DNA from 2 places in the Comamonas sp. DB36 genome. Region 1 is predicted to be linked to the other one. Evidence: riboswitches for the same ligand, from Rfam matches in the RefSeq annotation. Region 1 holds a riboswitch; the other holds the start of a gene.
What was found. A riboswitch is a leader RNA that binds a small molecule or an ion and turns the genes downstream of it on or off. The one in region 1 is predicted to bind cobalamin.
Positions count from the first base shown of each region.

Region 2: it holds a riboswitch for cobalamin, as region 1 does, so the genes downstream of both, ACSVDO_RS23490 (ABC transporter substrate-binding protein) here and ACSVDO_RS16395 (nitrite reductase) in region 1, are expected to answer to the same signal.

Region 1 covers NZ_CP196631.1:3,500,937-3,508,066, forward strand. The annotation lists gene ACSVDO_RS16375 (cobalt-precorrin-6A reductase) at 1-544, shown strand, start outside; gene cobJ (precorrin-3B C(17)-methyltransferase) at 549-1,322, opposite strand; gene cobI (precorrin-2 C(20)-methyltransferase) at 1,333-2,073, opposite strand; gene ACSVDO_RS16390 (precorrin-8X methylmutase) at 2,084-2,713, opposite strand; gene ACSVDO_RS16395 (nitrite reductase) at 2,697-3,953, opposite strand; cobalamin riboswitch at 4,182-4,421, opposite strand; gene ACSVDO_RS16400 (M20 aminoacylase family protein) at 4,488-5,687, opposite strand; gene ACSVDO_RS16405 (Bug family tripartite tricarboxylate transporter substrate binding protein) at 5,684-6,667, opposite strand; gene ACSVDO_RS16410 (LysR substrate-binding domain-containing protein) at 6,767-7,130, shown strand, end outside.
Region 2 covers NZ_CP196632.1:549,947-557,076, forward strand. The annotation lists gene ACSVDO_RS23485 (S8 family peptidase) at 1-814, opposite strand, end outside; cobalamin riboswitch at 1,036-1,265, shown strand; gene ACSVDO_RS23490 (ABC transporter substrate-binding protein) at 1,407-2,417, shown strand; gene ACSVDO_RS23495 (FecCD family ABC transporter permease) at 2,446-3,471, shown strand; gene ACSVDO_RS23500 (ABC transporter ATP-binding protein) at 3,468-4,265, shown strand; gene ACSVDO_RS23505 (pseudoazurin) at 4,262-4,705, shown strand; gene ACSVDO_RS23510 (OprD family outer membrane porin) at 4,711-6,033, shown strand; gene ada (bifunctional DNA-binding transcriptional regulator/O6-methylguanine-DNA methyltransferase Ada) at 6,021-7,124, opposite strand.

The DNA of each region.
Region 1 (7,130 bases):
GATAGACGCAACCCACCCGTTTGCCGCGCAGATGAGCCGCAATGCCATCGATGCCTGCGCCGCGCTGGGCATTCCGCTGCTGGCCATGGAGCGCCCGGCCTGGCAGGCCAGCCCCGGCGACCAGTGGCTGCATGTGGCCGACATGGACGCCGCAGCGCTGGCACTGACGCCGCAGATGCCACGCGTTTTTCTGGCCATAGGCCGCAAGCAGCTGGCGGCATTCGCGCCCCGGGCGGCAGACCACCATTTCGTGCTGCGCGTGATCGACCAGACCGATGAAGCCTTGCCGCTGCCCGCCGCGCGCTGCACGCTGCTGGTCGCGCGCGGGCCGTTTGCGCTCGACGACGAGCGCGCGCTGCTGCAGCGCCATGCGATCGACTGCATCATCAGCAAGAACGCCGGCGGCGCCGATACCTACGCCAAGATCGAGGCGGCACGCGAACGGGGCCTGCCGGTCATCATGGTGGACCGTCCCCTGCTGCCCGCACGCCTGCGCTGCGAAATGCCGCAGCAGGCGATGCAGTGGCTGACCAGCCAGCGTTGACGCTTCACGCATGGTGGTAGCTGCGCGGCGTATAGACATGGCGGCCCACCCGGCGCGTCAGGCGGTTGCCGACAATCACCACGGTGCGCATGTCGGCCATCTCGGGCGTGGCCGCGGCCAGCGCCACGACCTTGAGCGTCTCGTCGGGCCGGCTCACGTTGCGCGCAAAGCAGATCAGGCGCTCGGGCTCGCATTCATCTTTCAACGCCTGCAGCGCGCGGCTGAAGCCTTCGGGCCGTGATTTCGAGCAGGGGTTGTAGAACGCCATGGCGAAATCCGCCTGCGCGGCCAGGCGAATGCGCCGCTCTATCACCGCCGCCGGCTTGAGGTTGTCCGAAAGATTGATGCAGCAGAAATCATGGCCCAGCGGCGCGCCCAGGCGCGCGGCCGCGGCCAGCATGGCCGTGATGCCGGGCTGGACCTCGACCTCGACCGCGGCCCAGCGCCGCTGCTGATCGGGCGTCGCCCCTTCCAGCACTTCAAAGACGGCGCTGGCCATGGCAAACACGCCGGGATCGCCCGAAGACAGCATCAGCACCTGGCGGCCCTGGGCGGCGAGATCGAGCGCGGCGCGCGCGCGCTCGAGTTCCTCGCGGTTGTCGCTGGCATGCAGCTGCAGATGGCCCAGGCCCTGCAGGCGTTCGATATACGGAAAATAGCCAAACGCATCGGTGGCCGCGGCAATGCTGGCGCGCACCTGGTCGGTGATGAGCGCGTCGTCGCCCGGACCCAGGCCCACGATGCGCAGGCTGGCGCGCGCGGCTGCAGAATGGTTCATCGGGCGTGCCTCACATGTCGTTGGCCGGGCGCCGGCCCTGGCCGTGCACGATCACGATGGAGAAATACGGACAGCGCTCGGGCGCTTCGGCCAGGCGCATGACCTGCTGGTCGGCCATGGTGCCGTTGATCACCAGCCAGGCCTGGTCCAGCTTGCCCTGCTCGGTCAGCAGCGCGCGTATGCGGCCCAGATGCCGGCCGACCTTCATGATCACCAGCGCGTCCGAGCGCGCCATGTGTTCGCGCAGCGGCGCGTCGGGCAAGGTGCCGGGCAGCACGCTGAGCACATCGTCGCCCCAGGTGATGGGAATGCCGGTTGCATGCCAGCAGCCGACCATGCCCGGAATGCCGGCCAGCACTTCGACCGGCACCTCGCCCGCCTGGCGCAGGCGCACGTACAGGTGCATGAACGAGCCGTAGAGGAACGGATCGCCCTCGCACAGCACGATCACATCCTCGCTGCGCGTCATTTCCGTCAACCGCGACTGCCAGTCGAGATAGAAGTCCGACAGCTGGGCGATATAGCGCGGGTCGTTGTGCGGAATCTCGGTGGTCAGCGGGTACTCCATGGGGTACTCGGTGACTTCGGCGTGCAGCATGCCGTCGACCAGCTGGCGCGCCTTGCCCGGATGGCCGCGCTTGCGGAAGTAGGCCACATGGCGCGCATTGCGCAGCAGGCGGTCGGCCTTGACGCTCATCATTTCGGGGTCGCCCGGGCCCAGCCCGACGCAGACGATCTTTCCGCGGTTCATGGCAGCCCCTTCACTCGACCGGCGTGGCCAGCGCGTTCACGGCGGCAACGGTGATTGCCGAGCCGCCCAGGCGGCCCTGCACGATGGCAAACGGAATCCGGCCCCAGGCGCGCAGCGCGTCCTTGGACTCGGCCGCGCCCACGAAGCCCACCGGGCAGCCGATGATGGCCGCGGGCCGCGGACAGGCCGGGTCTTCGAGCATGTTGAGCAGATGGAACAAGGCCGTGGGCGCATTGCCGATCGCCACCACCGCGCCTTCGAGATGCTCGCGCCACAGTTCGAGCGCTGCGGCGCTGCGCGTATTGCCCATTTCGGCGGCCAGGCCCACGACGCGCGGGTCCTGCAGCGTGCAGATCACGGCGTTGTCGGCCGGCAGGCGCTTGCGCGTGATGCCTTCGCTGACCATGCGCGCGTCGCACAGAACGGGCGCGCCGCGCAGCAGCGCGGCCTCGGCGGCCGCGGCGAAATCGGCCGAGAAATGGATATGCGCGGCCAGCTCCACCATGCCCGCGGCATGGATCATGCGGCAGGCCACGCGCTCTTCGAGCGCAGTGAAGCGCGCGAGATCGGCTTCGCGGCGGATGATGCTGAACGACTGGCGGTAGATCTCGTCACCGCGCATCTCATAGGTATAGGTCATGTAATAGTTTTTTTAGGTTTGCCGGCGCGTCGGTGGACGCCGGCCAGGAAATCGGGGTGCGCGAATCGCTGCGCTGGTCGGCGCGGCCCAGGTCCAGCCGCGGCGCACCGCCAGCGTCCAGGCGCGCGACGATCACGGCGGTCGCATCCGCCGACAGCGCGCAGCACTTGGCGCAGCCGCTGACATGAAGGTGGGTGTCTGGCGGCACCTGGGCGGCCAGTGCCAGCGCCAGGGTCTGCGCCGGCGCGTGGCCCTGGGCGCAGCGCGGCGCGCCGGTGCAGGCCGAGACGCGCAGGCGCGCATCGTCGGCCTGGGTGATCCAATGCGCGGCATCGAGCGGCGCGGCAGGCGCCATCGCGTCCCAGGGCAGCAGCAGCGAACGCCAGGGTGTGACGCGGATCTCGGCGTCCGCAGGCAACTGCACCGCCAGTTCCGACATTTCCGCCGCGGCTATGCGGCCCAGCGGCGCGGCGATGACGCGGCCATGGACTGAATGCAGGCCAGGTGCCAGCGCTGCGCAGAAACCTGCGCCCGCCGCGCGCCAAGGCGCCATCTGCAATGCAGGCAGCGGCGGCGTACGGTGCGCGAGCAGAGCGCGCAAACGCGTGGGTGCGGGCGCCAGCGCCATGCGTTCGGCCGCAAACCACGCCGCGATCTCGACCGCGGCATCCACGGCCTGTTCGGCCTGCGCAAAGCAATACCAGGGCGTGGAATCTGCCAGCGCCAGCCCATAGCCCCGGTCCGCGCTGACCCACAGCTGCAGGTCCGCTCCCGTGGCCTGCATGCGCCGCGCCGGGTCGTCGACCAGCAGCCCGAACTTGCCGGGCAGCGCGGCCAGTCCCTGGCGCGCCAGCGCCTGCGGGCTCAGGCGCTGCACCGCCGCCAGCGACAGCGTCCGGGCCAGTGCATGCGTCGCGTCACCTGCGGCATACAGCGGCGTGCAATGCACGGCCGGCGCGAGATCGGCGTCGGCGTCTTCGGGCACCAGCCGCGCGGCAATCAGCCGGGCGCGCACCGTCTCCAGTTCGGATTCGCCCACGCCGCGCAGCTGCACATTGCCCAGCCGCGTCAACTCGATCTGGGGGTGGGCATGGGCCAGGGCCAGGTCCGCAAGCACGCGCCATTGCGCGGCGCTGAGCGCGGCGCAGTGCGGGCGCACGCGCACCATCCAGCCGTCCTGGGCGCGCATGGGCTGCCAGGCGGTAGGGCACCAGCCCTGGACCTTGATGGCCGCCGTCATCGGGGCAAGGGCGCGGCCGCCAAAAGACAGACATGCAGCGGCGCGGCCAGGGAGCCCCTCGGGCACCACCCTGCCCTTGCGGGCAGATCGCCAGATGCTTGCTGCATGCAAAATCAATCGTCAGTCTGGCCGCGTCCCGGGCCGGATGAATGAATCGTGCAGAGGGGTGAGAAATGCAAGGCGCGGCTGCACAGGCAGCCGTCCACCAAGCCCCATGCACTCCCGCTGCGGCCTTGTTCACAACAGGCCGGTCTCCGGACTCACAGAGTTCAGTCCAGCGGACTGAATTCCGCACACGCCTTCCCGCTTGCGCAGTGGCCGCCATCGGCGTGGGCGATGGCCTGTGTGCAGATACTCTGATTACCGTTGCGGGTGCAGTGCAGGGTTTGTGGAGGGTCCACGCACCTGCTTCCCGTTTCATTTCTGGCGTGCAATACGCCATGAAACACCTGTGATCGGGGCGAATCTTACGCTATGTGGCCATGCACCCGGACCAGCGCGTGATCGTCCCGGCGACCAGCCGGTGCATTGCACTCAGCGCAGAAAGCGCTCGGCGAGCTGGCTCCAGAACGCGGCGCCATAAGGCAGGTTGACGTCGTTGAAGTCGTACCTGGGGTTGTGCAGGCCGCGCCCGCCTTCGGCCGGGCCGTTGCCTATGCGCACCAGCGCGCCCGGGCAGCGCTGCAGCATATAGGCGAAGTCTTCGCTGCCCATGAGGCGCGGAAACTCGCGGTCCACCGCATCGGCGCCGACCAGATCGGTCGCCACCTCGGCGGCCAGCGCCACGGCGTCGGCGTCGTTGACGACCACGGGATAGCCTTCGACATAGTCGATCTCGGCGCTGCAGCCATGGGCCTCGGCCACGCCCGTGATCAGCGCGCAGATGCGCTGCTTGAGCAGCGCGCGCATTTCGGGCGAGAACGAGCGCACGCTGATGCCGATCTCGGCGTGGTCCGGAATCACGTTGAGCGCGTCGCCGGCGCGCAGCCGGCCCACGGTCACGACGGCCGATTCGGCGGGATCGACATTGCGCGCCACCACGGTCTGCAGGCTCATGACGATGGCCGAGGCCGCGACCAGCGGATCGACCGCAAGGTGCGGCCGCGCCGCATGGCCGCCGGTGCCGACGATCTTCACGAACACCCGGTCGCCCGCGGCCATGAAAGCGCCGCTGCGCAGCATGAAGCGCCCCTGCGGCATGCCAGGGTGGTTGTGCATCGCATAGACCGCGTCGCAGGCAAAGCGCTCGAACAGGCCTTCGTCGACCATGGCCTTGCCGCCGCTGTCGAAGCCGCGCTCCTCCGCGGGCTGGAAGATCAGGTGCAGGCTGCCGCTGAAACGCCGGTGGCGCGCCAGGTACTTGGCCGCGCCCAGCAGCATGGTCATGTGGCCGTCATGGCCGCAGGCATGCATGCGGCCCGCAACGCAGCTCGCGTGTTCGGCGCCCGTGGCTTCCTGGATGGGCAGCGCGTCCATGTCGGCGCGAATGCCCAGGCGGCGCTTGCCCTCGCCCAGGCGCAGCGTGCCGACCAGGCCGGTGCCGCCAATGCCGCGCGTGACTTCGTAGCCCCACTCCTGCAGCCTGGCCGCGATGAAGTCCGACGTGCCATGCTCGGCAAACGCCAGCTCGGGGTTGCGGTGCAGATGGCGGCGTATCGCCACCAGCTCCTGCTCGTAGGGCAGGAAGTCGTAGATGCGCGGGTACTCGCCTGAGCGCTCGAGGGTGGCTGTCATTCGAGAACGATGTTGTTGGCCTTGGCGATGCGCTGGTAGAACTTGATGCGTTCGACGATCTCGGCCTGGTAGGCCTGGGGCGACACGTCTTCGGGCACCATCATGCCCTTGTCCACCCAGGTCGCGCGCGTCGCCGGGTCCTGCAGCACCTTGCGCGTGGCGCGGTACAGCCGCTCGATGATGGGCGCGGGAGTGTTCGCGGGCGCGGCCAGGCCGGTCCACGAGGTCAGGTTCAGATCGGGCAGCTTGAGTTCGGCGAACGTGGGCACGTCGGGCAGCTGCGACACGCGCTGCGGCGCGGCCACGGCCAGTGCGCGCAGCTTGCCGTTGCGGATGTTGGCCAGGTTCGACGACAGATTGTTCCAGGTGAGCTGCACCTGGCCGGCCAGCAGATCGCTGAGCGCCACGCCCGAGCCGCGGTAGGGAATATGCGTCATCGGCAGCTTGGCCTGGTTCTTCATCAGCTCCATGCTCAGGTGCGAGACCGAGCCCGTGCCGGCGCTGGCGTAGTTCAGCTTGGCCGGATTGGCCTGGGCGTACTTGACGAGTTCGGCAAACGTGCGCACCGGCAGATCGGCGTTGACCAGCAGCACATTGGCCAGGCGGTCGATCAGCGTGATCGGCGCGAAATCCTTGACCGCGTCATACGGCAGATTGGGGTTGACGGCGGGGTTGACCACATGCGTGCTCTGCGAGGTGACGATCAGCGTATAGCCGTCGGGCTTGGCCTTGGCGACGTAGACCGAGCCCATCGCACCGCCGGCGCCGCCCTTGTTGTCGACCAGCACGGGAACGCCCAGCTCGCGGCTCAGGCGGTCGGCGATCAGCCGGCCCGAATTGTCCACCGAGCCGCCGGGCGTGAACGGCACGACCAGCGTGATCGGCTTCGAAGGGTATGCGGCCTGGGCATGCGCAGCCGCCAGCGGTGCCAGGGTTCCGGCCGCGGCCAGGCTTACGAATTCGCGTCTGTTGAAGTGCATGTTTGCCTCGATGAAGAAGGCGCGATGTTACGAACGCCGGCCGGCGCCGACAAACGACAATTTCATCCGACGCGATGACATAATGTAATCACCCTCATCATGAAGATCCGCTCACCTTCCCTGGTCGAACTGCATGCGTTTCTGGCCGTCTGTCGCCAGGGCAGCTTTAGGCGCGCGGCCGAGGAACTGTGCGTGACCCAGGCGGCCGTGAGCCGCGCCGTGCAGCGCCTCGAAGAGCATCTCGCGGGCGGCCGGCTGTTCGAGCGCCTGCCCGCGGGTGTGGCGCTGACGCCGCGCGGCGTGCAGCTGCGCAAGCTGACCGAGCGCCATGTGCTGGCCCTCGAATCGGCGGCCGAGACCATGGGGCAGCTGGCCCAGCCCCAGCGCGTGCGCCTGAGCGTGATTCCCACGCTGGCCATCCAGTGGCTGATGCCGCGCCTGCCGCTGTTCAACGAGCGCCACC
Region 2 (7,130 bases), on a different replicon from region 1:
GCGTGGTGGCAATGCGGTATTGGGCATTGATCTGGCGCCGGCTTTCGTTGCCCGCGGCCGCGACCACGATGGGTGAAATACCGGAATCGGCTTGAAGCTTCATCAGCGCCATCATGGCGTCAAGCATGCGCAAATTCGCACCATAGGCCTCCAATGCAATCGAAGTCGACAGGTCGGCGGGCCAACCTTCGCCCATCATCTGCGCCACCATGCCGGGGAAATCGAAGCCCAGGGAGAGGGCAATGACATCCACGCGCTGCTCCACCGCCCACTTGAGCCCATGGAACATCATGTCTGACTGGCCTTTGCCGTCGTCGCCAAAGATCTTTCCTATGCGCGCTTCATTCACTCCCCTGGCAACCCCTATGCGTTGCCCCACATCTCGACCAAAGACGGTTCCGGCGCAATGCGTGCCATGGCCATGGCGATCGCCGTTTCCGGCGCCGCTGAAATCCATTTCCAGCAGATCCATGCCTGTAAACGCCGGATGGGTCCGGTCTATGCCGGTGTCCAGAATGGCGATCTTCACACCCGCACCGGTGTATCTGGAGATGTCGGCGCGAACCGCATCGATTCCCCAACTGTGGCCGCCCAAGGGGGCGGCGGCCTCCAGCGGGTGTACCAGGCAGGTGGGCATTACCAGCGCAATGGCCTGGACTTCCGGGTCGGCATGCAGTTCGTCAATCGCATGTTCGGGAATGAACTCCATGGAAATGGTGGGCAATCCATTGAGATCCTCGAAGGACCGGATGTCGAGGTAATGAAGGTTTCGCGCGCCTTCCTTTTTGACGCGCAGAATGACGTAGCGTTTCATTGCATTCTCCATTCGAATATTCGTGGATTTTCATGAGGCGGTTCCTTGCCGTGGTGTCTTAAATCCCACGCGTGCCTGAAACAGCGCTTGCCCTACTTGTGTGGCCTGTCGTGTCGGGGCAAGGATTGGCGCCATCGGCTGGCACGCAGCGGCCGCAGTCGCGGCGCGGCCGGGACAGGCCCATGGGGGCGGGAGTTTGCGCGCCGCGGCCCCAAGATCGGCTACAGTACGCCAGCTTCGGCTCCGCAAGGACCTGCGCCCGGCAATGCCGGCGCAAGAGGGAATCCAGTGGCGGCCAGACTGCAAGGTCTGGCTGCCCATGCAATGGAACTGCCCCCGCAACTGTAGGCAAAGAGCGAGCGCGCCACACGCCACTGAACGCAAGTTTGGGAAGGCGGCGCAGCCGTGATGACATGCCAGTCAGGAGACCTGCCGAAGCGTCAATCAATCATTGCCGGCGGGGTGTCCGGGAAGTGAACAATTTCTCGGAAATCCCGCTTTCGCCGCGCCGTTGCCTGCGCCGCGAAAGCGTGGCTTTGCGGTCTTGCTCTCTTCCAGAATACCGCTGCCCCTTCTGGAAAGACCTGTTTCGATGCCTGTCCGCCGCCTTGCGTTTTCCACACTTGCCGCCCTGCTGTGCTTCAGCGCCAGCGCCACCGAATATCCGCTGCAGCTGCACAACTGCGGCCATACGCTCAAGTTCGACAAGGCGCCCGCATCGGCCGTGACCATAGGCCAGGCGGGCACCGAAATGCTCTATGCGCTGGGCCTGGGCGACAAGGTCGCGGGCACCGCGCTGTGGTTCAATTCCGTGCTGCCGCAGTTCAAGGCCGTCAACGACAAGGTGACGCGCCTGGCCGACAACGACCCGAGCTTCGAGTCGGTGATAGGCAAGCGCCCGGCGCTGGTGGTCTCGCAGTTCGAATGGATGGTCGGCAAGGAAGGCGTGGTCGGCACGCGCGAGCAGTTCCATGACCTGCGCATCGCCACCTATGCCATGCCTTCTGATTGCGAAGGCAAGAACAACCTGAGCGGCTCCGACGGCACGCGCACCACGGCCTATGACGTCAATGCGCTGTACAAGAGCGTGCAGCAACTCGCGCAGATCTTCGATGTCGAAGCGCGCGGCAAGGCCCTGGTCGACGAACTGACGCAGCGCCAGGCCCAGGCCGTGGCCCAGCTCAAGTCATCGAAGCTGCAGAACGTCTCCGCCGCGCTGTGGTTCTCCAGCGCCGATCTGGCGATCGATCCCTACATGGCGGGCCAGAAAGGCGTGGCCGGCTACATGATGCAGACCCTGGGCCTGCGCAACATCGTGACTTCGGCCGAAGAATGGCCCACCGTGGGCTGGGAAACCATTGCCAAGGCCAATCCATCGATTCTCATCATCGCGCGCATGGACCGCCGGCGCTTTCCGGCCGACGACTACCGCAAGAAGCTCGAGTTCCTGAAGAACGACCCGGTGACCAGGCACATGGACGCGGTGAAGAACAACCGCATCGTGATCGTCGACGCCGACGCGCTGCAAGGCTCGATACGCATGGTCGACGGCATCGAACAGATCGCCCAGGCCGCGCTCAAGCTGCAGGCCGCGGCGCGCTGATCTACGTGACTGAGGCCCGCCCCAGCCCATGCTGCGCCTGATACTCCTGATCTCCGCGGCGCTGGCCGCTCTTGCCGTCGCCATCCTGCTGGGGGTGGCGATAGGCGAGACCCGCCTGTCGCCCAGCGTCGTCTGGCAGGTGCTGGCCAATCAGCTCGCGGGCGCGCAGTATCCGGTCGATCCCATTGACCAGGGCATTGTCTGGAACTACCGGCTGGCGCGCGCCCTGGTCGCTGCGAGCTGCGGTGCGGGGCTGGCGATTTCCGGCGTGATACTGCAATCGCTGCTGCGCAATGCGCTGGCCGAGCCCTATCTGCTGGGCATTTCGGCCGGGGCGTCCACGGGCGCGGTGCTGGTGTCGGTCGCGGGCCTGGGCGCGGGCGCGATCTCCATGACCACGGGAGCGTTCTTCGGCGCGGTCTGCGCGTTCGCGCTGGTGGCCCTGCTCGCGCATGCCGCGGGCAGCGGCGGCCTGCGCAACAGCGCGCAGATCGTGCTCGCCGGCATCGCGGGCTCGCAGCTGTTCAACGCCCTGACTTCGCTGATCATCACCAAGTCGGGCAGCGCCGAGCAGGCGCGCGGCATCATGTTCTGGATGCTGGGCAATCTGAGCGGCGTGCGCTGGAGCGACACCCTGCTGACCACATGCATTGCCGTTGCCGGCATGGCCGTGTGCCTGTGGCATGCGCGCGCGCTCGACGCGTTCACGTTCGGCAGCGAATCGGCGGCGGCGCTGGGCGTTGCCGTGCGCCGCGTGCAGCTGGTGCTGCTGCTGGTGGCGGCGCTGATCACCGCGGTGATGGTGTCGATTGTCGGCGCGATAGGCTTCGTGGGCCTGGTGATTCCGCATGCGGCGCGCTTCATGGTGGGGGTGCGGCATAGGCGGCTGATTCCGGCCAGCGCCTTGATCGGCGCGGTGTTCCTGATCGCCGCCGATGTGATCTCGCGCACGCTCATTCCCGGCCAGGTGCTGCCCATAGGTGTGATCACCGCCCTGGTCGGCGCGCCGGTGTTTGCCGGCATTCTGCTCAAGGGTCGCGGGGGCCGGGCATGAGTGCGCCGGCCGCGCTGCAGGCGCGCGACCTGGGCTGGGCCACGCGCGGCTTGCGGGCCACCAGTATCGTCGAGCGCGTCAGCCTCGAGGTGCGGCCCGGCGAGATGCTGGGGCTCATAGGCCCCAACGGCTCGGGCAAGTCGACGGTGTTGCGCTTGCTCTCGGGCATTCTCGTGCCCACGCAAGGCGAGGTGCTGCTCGACGGCCAGGCGCTGCGCGCCCTGCCGCGCAGGGCGCTGGCGCGCACGCTGGCGTTCGTCTCGCAGATGGCCGACACCCAGGATGCCATCGATGTCTGGGACGCGGTGGAGCTGGGGCGCACGCCCTGGCTGTCGGCGCTGCAGCCGCTGTCGGCCGAAGACGGCCGCATCGTGCGCGCAGCGCTGGCCGCGGTGGGCCTGGAGCACAAGCAGCGCAGCGCCTGGAGCACGCTGTCGGGCGGCGAGCGCCAGCGCGTGCACATTGCGCGCGCTCTGGCCCAGCAGCCGGGCGTGCTGCTGCTCGACGAACCCACCAACCACCTCGACATCCACCAGCAGCTGTCGCTGATGCAGCTGGTGCGCGGACTGCCCATCACCAAGGTGGTGGCGCTGCACGATCTCAACCAGGCGCTGGCCTGCGACCGGCTGGCCGTGATGTGCGCGGGCCGGCTCGTGGCCCAGGGCACACCGCGCGAGATTCTCACACCTGCGCTGCTGCACGACGTTTTCAGGGTACAGGTTGCCGAACTGGTCGATCCCCAGGACGGCGCGCTGGTACTGCGTTTCAAACCTCTGGATTCCTCTTCCCCATGAACCTATCCACGCTTGCCCGTCTGGGCGCTGTTTTCCTGAGCCTGTCGGCCGCCGGCGCGGCCTTCGCCGAAACCTATGAAGTCAGAATGCTCAACCGCGGCGCGCTCGGCCCCATGGTCTACGAGCCCGAGTTCATAAAGCTCAAGCCGGGCGACAAGCTCAAGTTTCTCGCCAGCAGCAGCGGCCACGACGCGGTCTCCATCGAAGGCATGCTGCCTGTCGGCGCCATGCCGTTCAAGGGCAAGATCAATGAAGAGATCGAAGTGACGTTCACCGAAGCCGGCATCTACGGCATCAAATGCCTGCCGCATTACGCCATGGGCATGGTGATGCTGGTGCAGGTCGGCGACGCGCCGCTGTCGGCGCTCGCTATCCCCGCCGCCGCGCCCGAGCGCGCGCAAAAACGCTTCCAGGAAATCGCCGCGCGCGCGGCGCGTTGAACACCATGCGCATTTCACCACTTCCTTTACGCGCGGCGCTGCTGTGCGTCTGCGGCCCGGCGCTGGCCGGCGCCCAGGACAGCGCCAGCGGCTTTGCGGCCGGTGCCAGCCTGCAGATGCAAAACCGCTATGTGTTCGAACAACTGGCCTACCGCAACGGCAGCAGCTTTCGCGCGACCAATGGCGAGCGCGGCAAGACCCGGGCGCGCGAATCGGGCTATGGGCTGATGCTCAACTACCAATCGGGCTACACGCAGGGCCTGATAGGCGTGGGTGTCGACGCCCATGCCTATGGCGGCATCAATCTGGGCACCCAGGCCGACGCCGCGCGCGCCACGCCGCGCTATGTCGCCAAGGACGGGCTGGACCTGGGAAGCAGCTTCGGCCGCGCCGGCGGCGCGCTCAAGCTGCGCGTGTCTTCGACCGAACTCAAGATCGGCGAGATGCGCACGAAGAATCCCATCTTCCACTCGTCCGATACCCGGCTGCTGCCCGAAACCAATCGCGGCTGGCAGATCACCAGCGCCGAGCTTCCCACGCTGGCGCTGCAGGCCGGGCGCTTCACGGCCTGGGCCGATCGCAACAGCCGCAAGAACGGCGGCGATCTGCTGGCGAACTACTCGGGCGCAAACGCCGATTCCTTCAGCTTCGCGGGCGGCGCCTGGACCACGCCCGTGAAGAACTGGAGCCTGAGCAGCTATATAGGCCAGTACGAAGACCACTGGAACACCTGGTATCTGGGCAGTGTCTACAAGCATGAGCTTGCGCCGCGGCAGTCTCTGGCATGGAGCTTCAATCTCTACCGCAACCGCGATACCGGCGCGGCGCGTGCCGGCGCAGTGAACAACACCACGTTCAGCCTGATGACGAGCTATGCGACGGGCATGCACAGGTTCGGCCTGGGCTACCAGAAAGTCAATGGCGACACGCCGTTTGACTATGTGAACCGCGGCTCGATCTGGCTGGAGAACGCGATGCAGCTGTCGGACTTCAACGGCGCGAACGAGGCATCATGGCAGGTGAAGTACGAGGTCGATCTCGCGACGCTGGTGACGCCGGGCCTGAGCGCGGGCCTGGCCTATACGCGCGGCACGGGCATCGATTACAGCCGCCTGACCAGCGTCTACCGCAAATACCTGGGTTACTCGGGCACCCAGGGCAAGCATTGGGAGCGCGACCTGCTGCTGCGCTACACCGTGCAGCAGGGCGCGGCCAAGGGCCTGGCGCTGCAGTTGCGCTATGGCGTGCACCGCGTGAACCCGGCCCAGGGCGAGGCCAATATCGACCAGATACGTCTGCTCGCGGAAATGCCCATTCAGCTGTTCTGATCGGGCGCAGCCGCCTTGCCCTGGGCCTCGCGCAGCAGCAGCGCACGCTTGCGCTCCAGGCCCCAGCGGTAGCCGGAAAGCGCGCCATCGCTGCGCAGCACGCGGTGGCAAGGGATCGCCACCGCCAGCGGATTGGCGCCGCAGGCGCTGCCCACGGCGCGCACCGCCTTGGGCGCGCCTATGCGCGCCGCGAGTTCGGCATAGCTCACGGTGCTGCCCGGCGGAATCTCGCGCAGCGCCTGCCATACGCGCTCCTGGAAGGCCGTGCCGCGCACGTCAAGCGGCAATTGCAGCCCCAGCGACGGCGCCTCGATCAGGCCCACGACCTGGGCGATCTGTTGCTCGAAGGCCGCGTCGGCGCCTATCAGCTGGGCCTTGGGAAAGCGGTCCTGCAGGTCCTGCAGCAGCGCCTCGGGGTCGTCGCCCAGCAAAATGGCGCAGATGCCGCGCGCGCTTTGCGCGACCAGGATGGCGCCCAGCGAACACTGGCCCAGCGCGAAGTGGATCTCTGTGCCCGCGCCGCCGTCGCGAAAGGAGCGCGCCGCCATTCCCAGGCGCTGACCTGCGGTTTCATAGAAGCGGCTGCTCGACTGAAAGCCCGCGCCGTAAATGGCGTCGGTCACGGACGCCTGGGGCGCGGCCAGCTGGGCGCGCAGCCGGCGCGCGCGCGCGGCCAGCGCATAGGCCTTGGGTGTGAGTCCGGTCTCGGCCTTGAACAGCCGGTGGAAATGAAAGGCGCTGAGCCCGGCCTGGGCGGCAAGCGCATCGAGCGTGGGCGCGGTGTCGGCGGCGTCCATCGCCGCGCAGGCCGCGGCCACGACGTCGGCGCGCGCTGCGGCGGCCAGCGTCTGGTCGCCCTGGGCGCGGCGGCTGGCGCGAAAGCCCGCGGCTTCGGCCTGCTGCGCGCTGTCGAAGAAGCGCACGTTCTCGCGCCGCGGCAGCCGCGTCGCGGCGCTGGGCCGGCAGTAGACGCCCGTGGTCTGCACCGCATAGACAAAATGCGCATCGGCGCGCACATCGCGCGCCTGCACCGCCTGCCAGCGCTGCGCTTCGCTGGCGTAGCGCGCTGTGTCGGGATGGATGGGATGCATACAGAT